4 regions of the Mesorhizobium sp. M0001 genome follow, and region 2 is predicted to be linked to each of the others. Evidence: riboswitches for the same ligand, from Rfam matches in the RefSeq annotation. Region 2 holds a riboswitch; each other region holds the start of a gene.
The links. Region 2 has a riboswitch for cobalamin ahead of metE (5-methyltetrahydropteroyltriglutamate--homocysteine S-methyltransferase). Riboswitches for the same ligand answer to the same signal wherever they lie in the genome.
Positions count from the first base shown of each region.

Region 1: it holds a riboswitch for cobalamin, as region 2 does, so the genes downstream of both, NKK50_RS12670 (aromatic ring-hydroxylating oxygenase subunit alpha) here and metE (5-methyltetrahydropteroyltriglutamate--homocysteine S-methyltransferase) in region 2, are expected to answer to the same signal.
Region 3: it holds a riboswitch for cobalamin, as region 2 does, so the genes downstream of both, NKK50_RS02470 (DUF1636 family protein) here and metE (5-methyltetrahydropteroyltriglutamate--homocysteine S-methyltransferase) in region 2, are expected to answer to the same signal.
Region 4: it holds a riboswitch for cobalamin, as region 2 does, so the genes downstream of both, NKK50_RS02700 (CbtB domain-containing protein) here and metE (5-methyltetrahydropteroyltriglutamate--homocysteine S-methyltransferase) in region 2, are expected to answer to the same signal.

Region 1 covers NZ_JAMYVS010000003.1:587,181-590,932, forward strand. The annotation lists gene NKK50_RS12665 (FAD-binding oxidoreductase) at 1-374, opposite strand, end outside; gene NKK50_RS12670 (aromatic ring-hydroxylating oxygenase subunit alpha) at 412-1,659, opposite strand; cobalamin riboswitch at 1,777-1,978, opposite strand; gene NKK50_RS12675 (DUF680 domain-containing protein) at 2,478-2,684, shown strand; gene NKK50_RS12680 (DUF680 domain-containing protein) at 2,750-2,953, shown strand; gene NKK50_RS12685 (DUF680 domain-containing protein) at 3,025-3,258, shown strand; gene NKK50_RS12690 (ABC transporter ATP-binding protein) at 3,332-3,752, opposite strand, start outside.
Region 2 covers NZ_JAMYVS010000013.1:56,930-60,681, reverse strand. The annotation lists gene metE (5-methyltetrahydropteroyltriglutamate--homocysteine S-methyltransferase) at 1-1,784, opposite strand, end outside; cobalamin riboswitch at 1,881-2,082, opposite strand; gene NKK50_RS26555 (adenosine kinase) at 2,371-3,363, opposite strand; gene metK (methionine adenosyltransferase) at 3,461-3,752, opposite strand, start outside.
Region 3 covers NZ_JAMYVS010000001.1:519,374-523,125, forward strand. The annotation lists gene cobN (cobaltochelatase subunit CobN) at 1-1,013, opposite strand, end outside; gene cobW (cobalamin biosynthesis protein CobW) at 1,032-2,084, opposite strand; gene NKK50_RS02470 (DUF1636 family protein) at 2,087-2,512, opposite strand; cobalamin riboswitch at 2,551-2,755, opposite strand; gene NKK50_RS02475 (DUF6348 family protein) at 2,814-3,422, opposite strand; gene NKK50_RS02480 (winged helix-turn-helix domain-containing protein) at 3,536-3,752, opposite strand, start outside.
Region 4 covers NZ_JAMYVS010000001.1:565,431-569,182, reverse strand. The annotation lists gene cobO (cob(I)yrinic acid a,c-diamide adenosyltransferase) at 1-72, opposite strand, end outside; gene cobU (bifunctional adenosylcobinamide kinase/adenosylcobinamide-phosphate guanylyltransferase) at 72-584, opposite strand; gene NKK50_RS02705 (CbtA family protein) at 577-1,380, opposite strand; gene NKK50_RS02700 (CbtB domain-containing protein) at 1,396-1,575, opposite strand; cobalamin riboswitch at 1,612-1,807, opposite strand; gene NKK50_RS02695 (gamma-glutamylcyclotransferase) at 1,875-2,567, opposite strand; gene NKK50_RS02690 (aromatic ring-hydroxylating oxygenase subunit alpha) at 2,704-3,752, shown strand, end outside.

The DNA.
Region 1 (3,752 bases), on a different contig from region 2:
GCCGGGTGGCTGTGCAACGAGAAGTCGCCGGCCGGTCCGTAGGCCTTGACATGCGAACCGGGCACCAGATGGTCGAACATCCAGCGCGTGCCGATGCTGCCGGCCTGCGCCTTGATCGTCACCGCGATCGAAAACGGCCGCGATGGCGACGACGACAGCGTGTAGGTGCGCATCAGCGGCCCGTCCGGTGTCGGCAGTTCCAGCGTCAGGAACTGGCCCGGCTTGTAGCGGAACCAGGTCTGGTTGTCGGAGCGGAAGGTGAAGGTCTTGACGTCGGGCGCCTCGTCGCTGACGCCGATCACTTCCAGCACCTGCAGCCTATCGTTCCACGGCGCCATCTGGTCAAGATGGCGATAGAGCCCAAGATCCGTCATCGCATTCATCCTCTGGTCCCTCTTCGCCTGCTCCAGCTCACGCGACGCTGCGTAGCGCCGGCCGGCCGCCTTCGGCAAGGCGCGGGCCGATGAAGGCCGCGTACCATTCGACGAACTGGATCACGCCGCCCTCGTGCAGCTCCGAATAGGGGCCGGGCTCATAGGCCGGAGACAGGATGCCAAAGGCGTTTTCCTCGACGATGCGGCGGTCCTGGTCGTTGGTCTCGGTCCAGACATGGGTGAGCTCCTCAAGGTTGTAGTCGACCCCCTCGACCGCATCCTTGTGCACCAGCCACTTGGTCGTCACCGCGGTTTCGGTGGCGCTGATCGGCAGCACCCGGAAGGTGACCGCATGGTCGATCAGTATGTGGTTCCAGGTCGTCGGATAGTGGTAGTGCATCAAGGTGCCGATGCGGTCGGCGGCAACAGTGTCGGACAGGTTCTTCGTCACCGCGCGCTTTCCGGACATCGTGTAGCTGACGGCATCGCGCAGCAGCGGCGCGCGGGTGGCGCGGTATTGCCCGGCCGGATCGATGCGGAACTTGCTCGGCAGGCCCGCCGCCTCGCATTTCGCCCAGTGCGCCAGCATCTCCGGATCGCTGTCGGCGCCCTGCACGCCGGTCACCGTCGGCGCTTCGGGGAATGTCTTGCACAGCTCTGGATGATTGCCGGCGCAGTGATAGCATTCGCGGTTGTTTTCCCAGACCAGCTTCCAGTTGCCCTTCTCGATGATGGTGCTCTCGAAGGCGACCTTGGCTTCATTCAGCCGGTGCGGCTTGAGGTAGGGCTGTATCATGGCGCGCATCGGGGCAAAGTCGGCAGGTTCTTTTGCCAGGCAGATGAAGATGTAGCCGCCGACGCTCTCGCAGGCGACGGGCTTCAGGCCGAACTGGCTCTTGTCGAAACCGTCGGCCATCTGGCGGGCAAACAGCAGCCGGCCGTCAAGCTCGTAGGTCCACTGGTGATAGGGGCAGACAAGCTTTGCCGCCATGCCCTTCTCAGTGTTGCAGACACGGCTGCCGCGATGGCGGCAGGAATTGTGAAAGGCGTTGATGTTGCCCTTCTGGTCGCGGACCAGCACCACCGGATAATCGCCGATCTGCACGGTGATATAACTGCCGGGCTTCGGCAGTTCGCAATCATGGCCGATGAACAGCCAGTCGCGATACCAGATAAGCTCCATGTCGAGCTTGAAATAGTCCGGGTCGGTGTAGAAGGGCTGTTCCAGCGAAAAGCCTTGCTTGCGGCCGTTCAGGAGCCTCAACATGTCGTTACGCGTATCCATAGTTCTGTCCTCGTGGTTTAAGGACTGAACTTGGTGGTGATGGAGGAAGGATCGGACGCAGGCCGGCGCGGCGCCGGACATGCACTATCCACCTCTTGACCGCCCACCGCGATCAGTCGAGTCTATGCATCTCGGGCTGGTTTCCGGGCTTTGGAGTTGTCCTTGCGGACCATCGCGACACCTTCCCAGGCTGCTGCCCAGTGGTCTCCCGTTGCGACTTCAACTCCACCACCGTTGCGGGGGCAGCGCCGGATTCTGACCGGCTTCCCAATTCTCCGCTGCGTCGTCACGAAGCGGCACCTGAGATGCGATCATCTAATCACGGCAGCAATCGCGACGTCGGCATGAAAGCGACATCATATCCATGCGGCGCGACACGCGCGGCATACGCCCCGCCGACCACCGAAGGGCTGAGATCCTGTCTTGCGGCGCTATCATCGCCGTTTCGAATCGCTGCGGATCCAGTTCCGATCGGGGGCAAAAAGGGCTCAACGGTATCGAAAAGTTACTATTAGCAATCTCTAATCGAACCGAACGGTTCGTTTCTGTTGACAATGCGTGCAGGACGGTGTGAACGACGGCCCGGAAACCGACACCGGAGCGAACCACTCGGTTCGACACAAGCGACTGAAAACAATGCGATAAATGACCATAGAGGAACTTCCTGGCACAATTTCAAGGTGCAGGACCGTGGTCCACACGGAACAACTTCGTGATTGGCAACCAGCCTATGGCTTTCCCACATCGGGGCTGTCCGAACGACGCGAATTCCTCCCAAGACACGCCGCTAGACGGACAGACAAACTGGAGTACTAAAAATGAAAAAGATCATCCTCACTGCCGCAGCCGTTTTGGCGATCACCGGCAGCGCCTTCGCCGGTAGCGACAATTACGGTTCCAATGGTGCGAACCAGCCAGCCGTCTCGGTCGACAGCTCGTATACGGCTTCCATTCAGAAGCCGGCGCACGCTGACAAGCAGCCTGTCGTTCAGGGCGCCGACCGCGACCTCTACGGCAATCGCTGATCCCGACCAAAGAAGGGCGGCTAACCCGTCGCTCTCGGGATCCCAAAAAATTCAGGAGTATTGAAATGAAAAAGATCATCCTTGCTGCCGCCGCCGTTTTGGCCATCTCCGGCAGCGCTTTCGCCGGCAGCGACAACTACGGTTCGAACGGCGCCAACCAGCCTGCGATTACGTCGACCGATAGTGGCCATACGGCTTCGGTTGAGAAGTCGGCTCCAGCCGAGCAGGCGCCTGCCCACGGTGCCGACCGTAACCTTTTCGGCCGCTAAAAGCCGGTTTCCAGCACGTGGCGGGCTTATCCGCTGCAGCTGGCGGCATCAGAAAAATTCAGGAGACTAAAATGAAGAAGATCGTTCTTGCCACCGCAGCCGTTCTGGCTATTTCGAGCGCTGCCTTTGCCGGCAGCGACAATTATGGCTCCAATGGCGCCAACCAGCCGGCCGCTGCCGTCGACACCACCCGCACTTCGTCGACCGGCACCAACTCGGCGGTCTACAAGCTGCTGAACTCGTCGAACGACCAACAGAAGTTCGTTCCTCAGAGCAGCGACAGGGATCGGTTCGGCAACAACTAACAGCCGAAGCTTAAAAAAAGAGCGGCGGGCCTGGCCCGCCGCTCTTTTTTCATGCCTGTACGACGCAGCTATCTCAAGCCGCCTTCACTTCCACCGGCTTGAGCGAGAAGGAGTGCCCATCGGCGTCGAAGATGTGCAGGTCCCCGGCATCCGCGGTCAGTCGCAGCTTTGCCCCGCGCTTGACCTCGACATTGCCGGGCAGCTTGGTCACCAACGGCAGGTCAGCGCGGCCGATATCGACATAGACAAGCTGCACCTCGCCGAGTTGCTCGACATAGTCTACCACGCCCTCGAAAAGATATTCCGCGCCGGTGGCGGCCGACAGATCCTCCGGCCGCACGCCGAAGCTGACTGCCGCACCCTTTGCTGACGCCGGCGTTGCGATCGGCACCGTTGCCTTGCGGCCGCCGACATGGCTGACGATTGTCGGGTTGCCCGTCCTGTCGATTGTCGCCGGCAGGATGTTCATGGCCGGCGAGCCGATGAACTGGGCA
Region 2 (3,752 bases):
ACGTCGTCGCGAACAAAAGACCAGTTGAGAATGGTGACTGGGCCTGTGAGCATTCCCTTCACGGGCTTTTCCGTAAGCGACTGGGCGAATTGCCACCAGCGCACTGTCATCGGATTGCGCCTCGATACGTCGCCGAAAATGATGGGGGGACGCACGTAGCGCGACCCATAGCTTTGTACCCAGGCATGCTGGGTGAGCGCGAAGCCGGACAACTGCTCGCCGAAATGCTGTACCATGTCGTTTCGCTCGAACTCACCATGCACCAGCACGTCCAGCCCGATCTCTTCCTGCCAGCGAATTGCAGCCTCGATCTCCTTCTTCAGGAACGTCTCATAGTCGACATAGCTCAGCTGGCCCTTCGCATGAGCGGCCCGCGCCTTGCGTACCTGCGGCGTCTGCGGGAAGGACCCGATGGTCGTCGTCGGGAACGGCGGCAGCCCGAGTGAGCCGGCCTGGACTCTGGAGCGCTCGCCAAAAGCGCTCTCTCGTCGCTTCGCGCTGTCCTCAATGCTAGCGATCCGCCCCTGAACAAGCGGGTCATGGATCCTCGTGGATGTCACGCGCGTGGCGGCAGCCTCGGCAGACGCTTTCAACGAGCCTGCCACCGCATCCCTGCCTTGGGACAGGGCCCGGGCCAGCAAGACCAGCTCGTCGGTCTTCTGGGCCGCGAAGGCGAGCCACGACCTGATGTCCGCGTCGAGTTCCGTCTCCATGCGCAGATCAATCGGCACATGCAGCATCGAGCAAGAAGGCGCGATCTCGACGCGGTCCAAGGGCCAGCCGGCGACGATCGGTTTGATGCGGTCGAGAATGGCGGGCAGGTTCGCACGCCAGACGTTGCGGCCATCGATCAAGCCAAGCGAGAGCACCAGATCCTTCGGAGCGAGCCGAGCCACCGTTTCCAGCTGCTCGGGAGCGCGCACGAGATCAATATGCAGGCCGGCCAGGGGCAGAGAAATCGCGGTTTCGAGATTGTCTCCCAGCGACCCGAAATACGTAGCCAGCATGATCTTCAGCTCGGGCGCGGCTTTCGACAGCTGGCCATAGGCGAATTCGAACGCAGCTCGTTCGTTTGGGTTCAGATCGAGGACAAGCGCTGGCTCATCGATCTGCACCCAGTCGGCTCCCGACAGCTTCAGCCTCTCCAGAAGCTGCTCGTAAACCGGCAGCAGCCGCGGTAGGAGCGCGATGGGACCGAACCCCTCGGCAGGCGATTTCGCCAGCTTGAGGAAGGTGATGGGTCCAAGGATGACTGGGCGTGTGTGAATGCCGAGAGCTTTAGCCTCGAGGAAGTAATCGACCGGCTTCGATGACGAGAGGGCGAACGTCTGATCATCATCGAGTTCCGGCACAATGTAGTGGTAGTTGGTGTCAAACCACTTGGTCATTTCCATCGCGGTTACACCAGGTCCATGAGCCTCCTCCTGGTAACCAGCGTGTCCACAATCCTCCTTCTGACCCTGGTTGCCGCGCGCCATTGCGAAGTAGATGTCAAGTGGGACCTCGCCGCTATTCCAGCCGTAACGGGATGGAACGGCCCCGACCATGGCTGCGGTGTCGAGCACATGGTCGTAAAGCGAGAAGTCGTTCGACGGGATTTTCGACACGCCGCGATCGCGCTGCTCTTCCCAGCTAGCGGCACGGAGCGCCTTCGACGTCGCAAGAAGGTCGCCAGCGGACGATGTTCCGGACCAGTAGCTTTCGAGGGCGAATTTCAGTTCTCGCCGACGACCGAAGCGCGGCACGCCGAGCGTTGCTACAGGAATTTGCTGAGAGACAGTCATGTCATACCCCGATGGTTGGGGGCGTCGGTGACAAGGAAGGCGCTAGCAGGCCGGCACCAACGCCGGGTTGCAGCGGCCACCGAGACACCCCGCCCGTGGACGTAATTCGCCGTGGCAGGTCTCCTGGCTCGCGGGGTCATAGCCTCTACCCGTCTTCCCGAGGGTATTCGCCTCAGTGACATGAGTGGGTTGACTCGCCGCTAACAGTTGCGGGGGCAGCGCCGGCATCGCACCGGCTTCCCCCTTAGCTTCGCTGCGGCAGTGCCGCACGCGAAGAACCACGACACGCAGACAATCACAACAATCCGCTCTCTTGTCAATGACGCATAACGAAATGTTTATGTAGTTATGCGATCGCGCTTTTACGCTTGTCTAACATTGTGAAATATTCAGCTGCCACCATTGTCCAACTAATGGATTTCTGTCGGGCTGCGACATCCCTCGCAGGTCGCCCATGAAGGATTTCGGACGAGACTTCAAGTGCGTGACAACGTCGTTAGAATGCACAAGATCCCAGCGAGCTTTGACACAGTTCCGCCACCGCGATGATCGCGTCAGTAGGGCGGCTGGTTAGTTGCCGGCGCATCTACAGAAACCCAGCCCCTTCCGCCTCGCGGCGCAAATTCTGCCTTGGCCTTGGGCCGATCTGCTGGATCACCAGGCCGGCCGCCAGCGAGCCAAGGTCGCCGCAGGTCTTGAGGTTGCGGCCCTGCGTGTAGCCATGCAGGAAACCGGCGGCGTAGAGGTCGCCGGCGCCGGTGGTGTCGACCAACTCCTTGATGGCGGTCGCCTCGATGACCACGGTCTCGTCGCCGCGCACGATCACCGAGCCTTTTTCGGAACGGGTGACGGCGGCAATCTTGCAGTCCTTGCGGATCTGAGCCAGCGCCTCGTCGAAGGATTTTGTCTGGTAGAGCGACTTGATCTCGTGGCTGTTGGCAAAGACGATGTCGACAGTGCCCGAGCGCATCAGCTCGAGGAACTCGTCCCGGTAGCGGTCGACGCAGAACGAATCCGACAACGTCATCGACACTTCGCGCCCGGCGGCATGCGCCAGCTTCGCCGTCTGCCGGATCGCCTCCTTGGCGCGCGGCGGATCCCACAGATAGCCCTCGAAATAGGTAACCTTGGCGCCGGATGCCTTGTCGGCCTCGACGTCTTCCGGGCCGAGTTCGACGCAGGCGCCGAGATAGGTGTTCATCGAACGCTCGCCGTCGGGGGTGACGAAGATCATCGAGCGCGCCGTCGGCGGCTGTCCCTCGAGCGGCCTGGTGTCGAAGGCAACGCCCTGGGCATGGATGTCGTGGGCGTAGATTTCGCCGAGCGGGTCGTTCGACACCTTGCCGAAGAAGGCGGCGCGGCCGCCGAAGCTGGCGACGCCGGCCGCCGTATTGCCCGCGCTGCCGCCGGAGGCCTCGATCGCCGGGCCCATGCGGCTGTAGAGCAGCTCGGCGCGCCTGGTGTCGATGAGGTTCATCGCACCCTTGATGATGCCGTTGGTTTCGAGGAATTCCTCGTCGCACTGGGCGATGATGTCGACAATGGCATTGCCGATGCAAAGCACGTCATAATCGGGCATCAATGTCTCCGCCAAAAAACCCGAGCCGCTTCTCGCCACGCCTGCCAGGCGTGGGTCTGCCCGGTGGGAATGGGCTTTTCCAATCCGTTCGCCGGTCTCACGGGGCGGCGAGTCCTGCCTCGCGACGCAATTCGTCTGCCCTGTCTGTCTTCTCCCAGGTGAAATCAGGCTCTTCACGGCCGAAATGGCCATAGGTCGCTGTATTGCGGTATATAGGGCGTAAGAGATCAAGCATCTTGATAATGCCTTTCGGTCTGAGATCGAACAACTCTGGAATGAGGCGCTCGATCCTGCTCTCCTCAACCCTGGCTGTCCCGAACGTGTTGACCATGACGGAAACCGGACTGGCCACGCCGATTGCGTAAGCAAGCTGCACCTCGCACACGTCT
Region 3 (3,752 bases), on a different contig from region 2:
GCGAAGGCGGTTGCGGTGATGATGGCGGCGGGGTTGAGCGCGGCCAGAGCAGTTTCGACGAAGGCCAGGGAGGTCGGGTCTTTGAGGCTGGAGACGAAGATCGGGATCGGTCTCATGCCGCGCTGGCGGAGTGCATCAAAGAGGGCATCGATTGGCGCGACATCGGCGGCCAGCAGCATCGAGCGGTAGAAGAGGATGGGGATGATGGGAGAGTTGATGTTGTCTGCGCCGAGTTCCCGCCCACCCCCCTCTGTCCTGCCGGACATCTCCCCCGCAAGGGGGGAGATTGATCTGTCGTCAACGGTTTCGCCAATCTTAGATGACCCAGACAGCTTCCTGTTCAACGGGGCCGAAGAGGAGCCGGCTGTGGTGACGGCTGATCTCCCCCCTTGAGGGGGAGATGTCCGGCAGGACAGAGGGGGGTGTGACGGAACGCCGACATCGGCAAATTCGACCACGCCGCAGCCAGGCTCATAAAACCCGGCTTTCGGCACGCTGACCGGCTCAGCCGCCGCCGCATCCTGCCCAGCCAACCCCGCCAGCCGCTGCATCAGCGCTGCCATATTCTCCGGCCCGCCCTCGCGGAAATAGCCCAGCAGGCCGTCCTGCTCCTCGCGCGGCAGCGTCGAGGCTTCGATCAGCCTGAGGTCCTCGTCATGGCTTTCACCAGGCAGCAGCGCCAGCTTGATGCCACGTTCGCGAGCAGTCACCGCGAGTTGGTCGCAGCCATAGCGCCACCAGTCATAGCCGCCGAGGATGCGCACCAAGATCACCTTGGCCTGGCGGGCGACGCTGTCGATCCAGAGGTCCACGGACATGGGATGACGCAGGTCGCGCAACGCCGCCAGCCGCATCGACGGCAGGCGGGCGGCATCGGCCTTCCAGGCCGCCGCGAGGCCGGCGAGGTCGCTGTCGGTGAAGGACAGCGCCACGATATCCGCCGGCGTCTGCCGGAGATCAACCGGCTCGGCGAGATCGTCGAGCGAGGCGGAGGTCGTGGTGAGTATGTGCATCGCGGCTCGTGCCTGAGATCAACCGGCGAGTATACGCTCGATCGCCGGACGGTTCAGCCCCTTCAGGCCAATGACGACGAGACGCGAGCGGCGATCGTCCTCGGCCGTCCAGGCGCGGTCATAGTAATGGTTGACGCGTGGGCCGACGGCCTGCAGCAAAAGCCGCATCGGCTTGCCGCCGACCTCGACGAAGCCTTTCACGCGAAGCACGTTTTCCTGTTCGGCGGCGGCAGCGACGCGCTTTGCCAGTTCGTCCGGATTGGTGATCGAGGGGATGTCGACGATGAAGGTGTCGAAATCGTCATGCTCATGATCGAAAGCGCCGTCGTGATGCGACTTGCGGTTCTCGATGTCGTCTTCGACGGCGAGACCGAGGCCAAGCAGCACCGACGGGTCGACCTTGCCATGCGCAGTCGGCACGATTTTTACCGCGCGGGCGGAATGTTCATTGATGATGGCGTTGGCGCGGGCCGAACCGGGGGCGTCCATCAGATCGCTCTTCGACAGGATGATCAGGTCGGCGCAGGCGATCTGGTCCTCGAACACTTCTTCGACAGGATCGTCATGGTCGAGCGTCTCGTCCTGAGCGCGCTGTGCCTGCAAAGCGTCCATGTCGTTGGCGACGCGGCCTTCGGCCAGCGCCGGGCCGTCTACCACGGCGATGACACCGTCGACGGTTACCCGGCTCTTCACGCTCGGCCACTGGAACGCCTGGACCAGCGGCTTGGGCAGAGCCAGGCCCGAGGTCTCGATCAGGATGTGGTCAACCTTCGGTGTCAGCGCGAGGATCTTGTCGAGGGCGGGCACGAAATCGTCGGCGACTGTACAGCAGATGCAGCCATTGGCCAGTTCGACGATGTTTTCCTCGGGGCAGGTGTCGATGCCGCAGCCTTTCAGGATTTCCCCGTCGATGCCGATGTCGCCGAACTCGTTGACGATGATGGCGATGCGCTTGCCGCCGGCATTTTCCAGGAGATGGCGGACCAGCGTCGTCTTGCCGGCGCCGAGGAAGCCTGTAACGACAGTGCAGGGAACACGGGAGAGGTTGGCGGCCGGGTTTGAAGCGTTCATCGTCAGTCCTTCAGCATGTCGAGGGGTGGGATGCGGGCAACGAGGCCGCGCTTGAGGCTATCGGGCCGGCCGCGCCACGGGATGAGGCCGTCGGTCGAAGTCGCGAAGAGCTTTGCGCCGGTGACGAGGTCGGCGCCGCTGGTTGGGGCCAGATCGCCGAAGACATAGCTCCAGCAGCCATCACGCAGGATCGCGGCGCTGAGGCGGCGCTTGCAATTGCCGAGACATTCGGCGGTGCGGACCCGGATATCGCCGGCAGCGGCGCGGCGTGTGTCCTCAGCCAGCAATTCGCCGGCGCGCGGATGGGCGTCGGAACCGGTCTCATCGCGGCAGGAGGCGCAGACGATGACGGTCACGCCGGTCAGGGCGTCGTTGTCCCCGGACGCAATGTCCGCTGTGCCAGCCGAAAAACTGCTGTTCTGGTCCAAAAACCGTGCTCCTTGCCCGGAAACCCGCCAGGCGATCGGATACTTTGTCTCAGACGGCAGGTCTCCTGGCTCGCGGGTCATCGCCTTGGTTAGCCGCCTTCCCGGTGTTACCCAGTGGCTTTCGGCCTTGGCTCTTCGCTTACAGTTGCGGGGACAGCCGCGGATTTGGGATTTTCGTCCCGCACCGCATTCCCTCTTGGCCCTTGCCGTTGCGGGCAGGGGACCGTCTGCAGCGGATTTAGGCTTTTGCGGGCGGCGGTGTCAACGCACGGCTACGACATGGCGATGTCGGCAGGGGCTGTCATGTCCCGGCTTCCGGCAGTGCCAGGATGACCTGTCGGATAGCTTGATAGCCATCGCTATAGTCCCAGTCATGACCGACAGCCAGATTCTGTCCCTCATGCCAAACCGCGTTGTCCAGAAGGACTTCGGCACTAATCAGCGTGCCCTTCAAGCCTGCCAGAAAGGTCCGGACAAAATGGCTTCCGGGGGGTACCGAAGCTGTGAACAGTTTTTCCAGCTTGGCATAGAATGCTGGATAGCCTGGTGTCAGCGAGCATAGCTCGGTTGTGGCTTGGGAAATGACCGGGCCGCTATAGATTTTCCAGCGGGCATCTTTTCGCCAGATCTTCCAACTGGCGCTGCTTCGCTGCCAAAGCTCTATTTCGGCCTGCATGTTCTCGCAGACGTGATCGGCCAGTCCCTCAATGGCCACATGGAAAACACCACGGAGAAACTTTTCAAACGCCTGGTTCAGTTCCTGTTCGCGCGTGTCGCCGAAGCCAGCAAAGGATTCAATGACCGGCTGAACATCAAGCAGCGGAGAAAAAATGTAGATTTCCAGGACCAGCCGGTCAGAACTCGTCTCGAACACCTCAGCCTCAAACCGAAGCTGCTTCGATTGGAGCATGACGTCCCTATCTCTGCGGACTGCATCTATTCCATGCGCAATGAGGGCGCCATGGATTATGTCGAGCACTTTGTCTGATGCCATTGCACAACCTACGAGGCTTATTGAGGCGTCTATGACAGACGCTGCAAGGGTTGGCCATCTCTCTCGCTAGCCAATGCCGGCCCCAGATTGCCGGCCGGCGTCACTTCGATGCGCTCAAGGCCAAGCCAGCCCTGCATCTCCTTTAGTTCCTCGAAAAGCTGTGCGGTGGTCTCAGGCGGTGCGCCTGCTTCGGCATAGGCGGCGTGGACGCGTAAGACACTCGCAGGCCGGTCGGCCTTGAGGTCG
Region 4 (3,752 bases), on a different contig from region 2:
GTCCTGCACCGCCTTGCGTTTGGCCATCTTGGCGCGGTGGCGTTCTTCGTCTTTTGCGTCGATATCGGTCATCATTTCACCTTGAGCGGCAGCCCCGCCACCATCAGTAGCACCGTATCGGCAACCGCCGCGACCTGCTGGTTGAGACGGCCGGCGGCATCACGAAACCGGCGTGCGAGCGCATTGTCGGGCACGATGCCTTGCCCGACTTCGTTCGAGACGACGAGCCAGGGCCCGCGCGGCCGCGACAGCATGTCGGCTAGCCGCCGGCATTCCGCCTCGAGATCATGGTCGGAAAGCATATGATTGGTCAGCCACAGCGTCAGGCAATCGACGAGCACCGGCTGGTTGTCGGGCAAGGCTTCGAGCGCTCCGACAAGATCGAGCGGCGCGTCGATGGTCGCCCAGCCTTCGCCGCGCCGCGAGCGATGCAGCGCGATGCGCTCGCGCATCTCATCGTCATAGGCTTCGGCGGTGGCGATATAGGCCCATGGCGGCGGCAACGCCGTCGCCAAAGTTTCGGCATGCGCGCTCTTGCCGGAGCGCGCACCGCCGATGATGAAGGTCAAACTGCGATCAGGCAAAGCTGTCGCGCAGGCTGGTCGCGGTGCCGGTGAAGCGCGTGCGCACTATGCCGACAACTGCGCCGAGCACCACCCAGAACACCAGATTGGTCAGCGTCACCGCCACCACGAACTGATGATGCAGGCTCTCCGGGATCGGCGTTACGAAACTGTCAGGCTGCGGCGCGCCGACAATATGCGGGGCGACGATCAGGACGACGGCGAGCACGGTCAGGGGCGCCGACGTGCGGAAGGTGATAAGGGCAAGACCGATCGCCGTTGTCATCACCGTTGCCCACCACCAGATCTGGCGCTGCATGAGATCGGCCGCCGGCATTGCCGGCAGTTCCGGCGGCAGGCCGAGTCCCGGCGCCAGCGTGAACACGGCAAAGCCGGCCAGACCCCAGAACACGCCCTGGCGCCAGCTGCCGATGCCGCCGGCGAACTCGGAAACCGCCACCAGGACCAGCGCGAAGCCGATGCCGGTGACAATGTTGGCGACGACACTGAAGGCGAAGCGCTCGAAGCCGTCGGCCGGCGCCCAGCCTTCGTCCTCCGCCGGCGCGGCTGCTCCAGCCGGGGCTGCGCTGCTCACGGCATTTTCCGCCGGCGCGGCGGTGCTCATGGCATTGGTGTCCGCAGCGTTGGCGGCGGGCGCCGCGGCATGCTCATGCTCATGGCCGCCACCAGCCTTTTCGTAGACCTCCGCCTTGAGGATCAGCGGCACGGTGGCGTAGGCCTGCATGCAGGCGAGAGCGACGCCGGCCACGAGCCCTGCGATCGCCGCGATGAACACGACGTTGCGAAACAGGTTCATGATGTCAGATCCTGGTCAGTGGCAGGGAAACGCCATCGAATGGCGATAGTCGTGCGCCGCATTGTGGACCGCATCGATGTGCGAGAAACCGACAACGCCGACGACGAAAATGCCCAGAAACGCGCTAAGCACGAGCTGCATGAAGCGCGACTGCGAGGAGACGGAAGCGCCGAGGGAGACGGAAGCGGTATTCATATCTTGTCCTTTCGCCCTCCACCCGAGGGCATCGAAGTCAGTTCCCTGTCGCCGGCAGGTCTCCTGGCTCGCGGATCAGCGCCCTTCCCCACCTTCCCGAAGAAAAAATCCCCAGTGGCTTGGAGAGGACTACCGCACACAGTTGCGGGGGCAGCCACGGCATTGGGCAACAAGTCAGCCCTCACCGCATTCCCTCTTGGTCCCTAACGGAACCGACGACATGCATGACTATAGGCTGAAACGGCCGCATCCGGCAAACCAAATTCCGCCGGCCAACAGCGCGAATGCGCCATGCGGCGTTACGGGTTCAACGCGGTGATCCGCTCGGCAACCAGCCGCTGCAGCCGCCACAGATGGCGATCGTGAATGCCGCGCTCTTCAAGGTTTTTCACCGTGTTGTAGAGATAGTCGGCGCCCGACCCCCAGTGCCCGCAGGACGTTGCCAGCCTTTCGACGACCTTGCCCTCGTCGAGCGGTCCTGAATAGGTCAGGCCGTTGCGGTTGATGACGAAGGCCAATGCCCTGAGCGGTCCGGCCTCGCTTGCAAGCTTGAGCATGCGCGGCCGGTAGCTTGTCGGCTTCAGCGTGACTTCGCGCCGGAAAAGCCGGCCCAACTGCTCGCGCCGGTTATTGTCGGTCAGCCGAAAGGCGACGCCCTTGCATTGTCCGCCACGGTCCAGCGCCATCATCAGGCCGGGGCTGTCCTTGGTGCCGCGCCAGCGCGTCATGTTCATGCAAAAGGACCGATGCCAGCCGCGCGCCAAGGCAACGCGGTCCTCGACATAATCTATTTCCGGTTTCCAGATCAGCGATCCATAGCCGAACAGCCATAGCGGTTCGCTATCCCGGAGTTCGACCTGCAATTCATCCAGCAGCGCGTCATAGTCGGCTTCATCGAGATGCATCGCGTCCGGATCCGGCCCGGGGTCCCTGATCTCGCGCCAGCAGCGCGCGACCAGCTCCGGCGTAAGCGACATCTGTCGTGCGGCCACTTTCCGAATCCCCCCAATTTCCGAATGTCCCGTGTCTACGACATGATTATGCGCCGCGCCTGCAACCGGCAATGCGGCACTCTGATTGACAAACGATTTGCCGGGGTGTCGGCTGACGCTTCATAGGAAGCCAGCCATGCATCCCAGCCCGAGCGAGCGCGACCCCTATAACGGCCTGAGCCGGGCCGAACCGACGCTACCGTCATCGGCCTATTGGGATAGCGAGGCTTACCAGCGCGATCTCGACGCCATCTGGTACAAAAGCTGGCTGCTCGTCTGCCGCGAGGCCGATCTTGCCCAGCCTTTGGCATTCAGGACATTCCGCGTTGGCACACAGGAAATCGTCGTGCTCCGCGACGACACCGGCGAGTTGCGCGCCTTCCACAACACCTGCCGGCATCGCGGCTCGCAGCTTTGCCAGGAAAGCGAGGGCCGGCTGAAAGCGCGGCTCATCACTTGCCCCTACCATGCCTGGTCCTACTCGCTGCGCGGCGATCTCGTGCGCGTTCCCTCGAAATCGCTGCCAGATGGTTTCGACAAGGCAGATCATCCGCTCTACCGGGTGGCGCTGTCGGTATGGCGCGGCTTTGTCTTTGTGAACCTTCAGCAGGCTGCGGCCGGCTCCGCCGGGACCTCCTTCGATCCCGCATCCGGCGACCTCGCCAACTGGCCGCTGGAAACTCTGGTATCAGGCCATGTCCTGCGCAAGGTGATGAACTGCAACTGGAAGATCTTCTGGGAGAACTTCAACGAGTGCCTGCATTGCCCAGGCGTCCACAAGGACCTGTCTCGGCTGGTGCCGATATACGGCCGCGGCCTGATGAGCCGGCACGACGACCCCGACTGGGTCCGCCATGCCGACAATGACGCACCGGAGTTTTCGGGTGGCCTGCGCGCCGGCGCCGAGACCTGGTCGCGCGACGGACATGCCCATGGCCCGGTCTTCCCGGGCCTGACGCCAGCCGAGCGTGCGGCCGGACAGACCTATGCCACCAGCCTGCCCTCGATGTTCATCGTCGGCCATGTCGATTATGTCAGGACGGTGCGACTGATGCCGCTCGGTCCCGAACAGACCGAACTCACCGCCGAATGGCTGTTCGCGCCCGAGGCGCTGGCTGAGACGGACATCGACAATGTCGTCGCCTTCGGCACCCAGGTGCTGGAGGAGGATGCCGCGATCTGCGA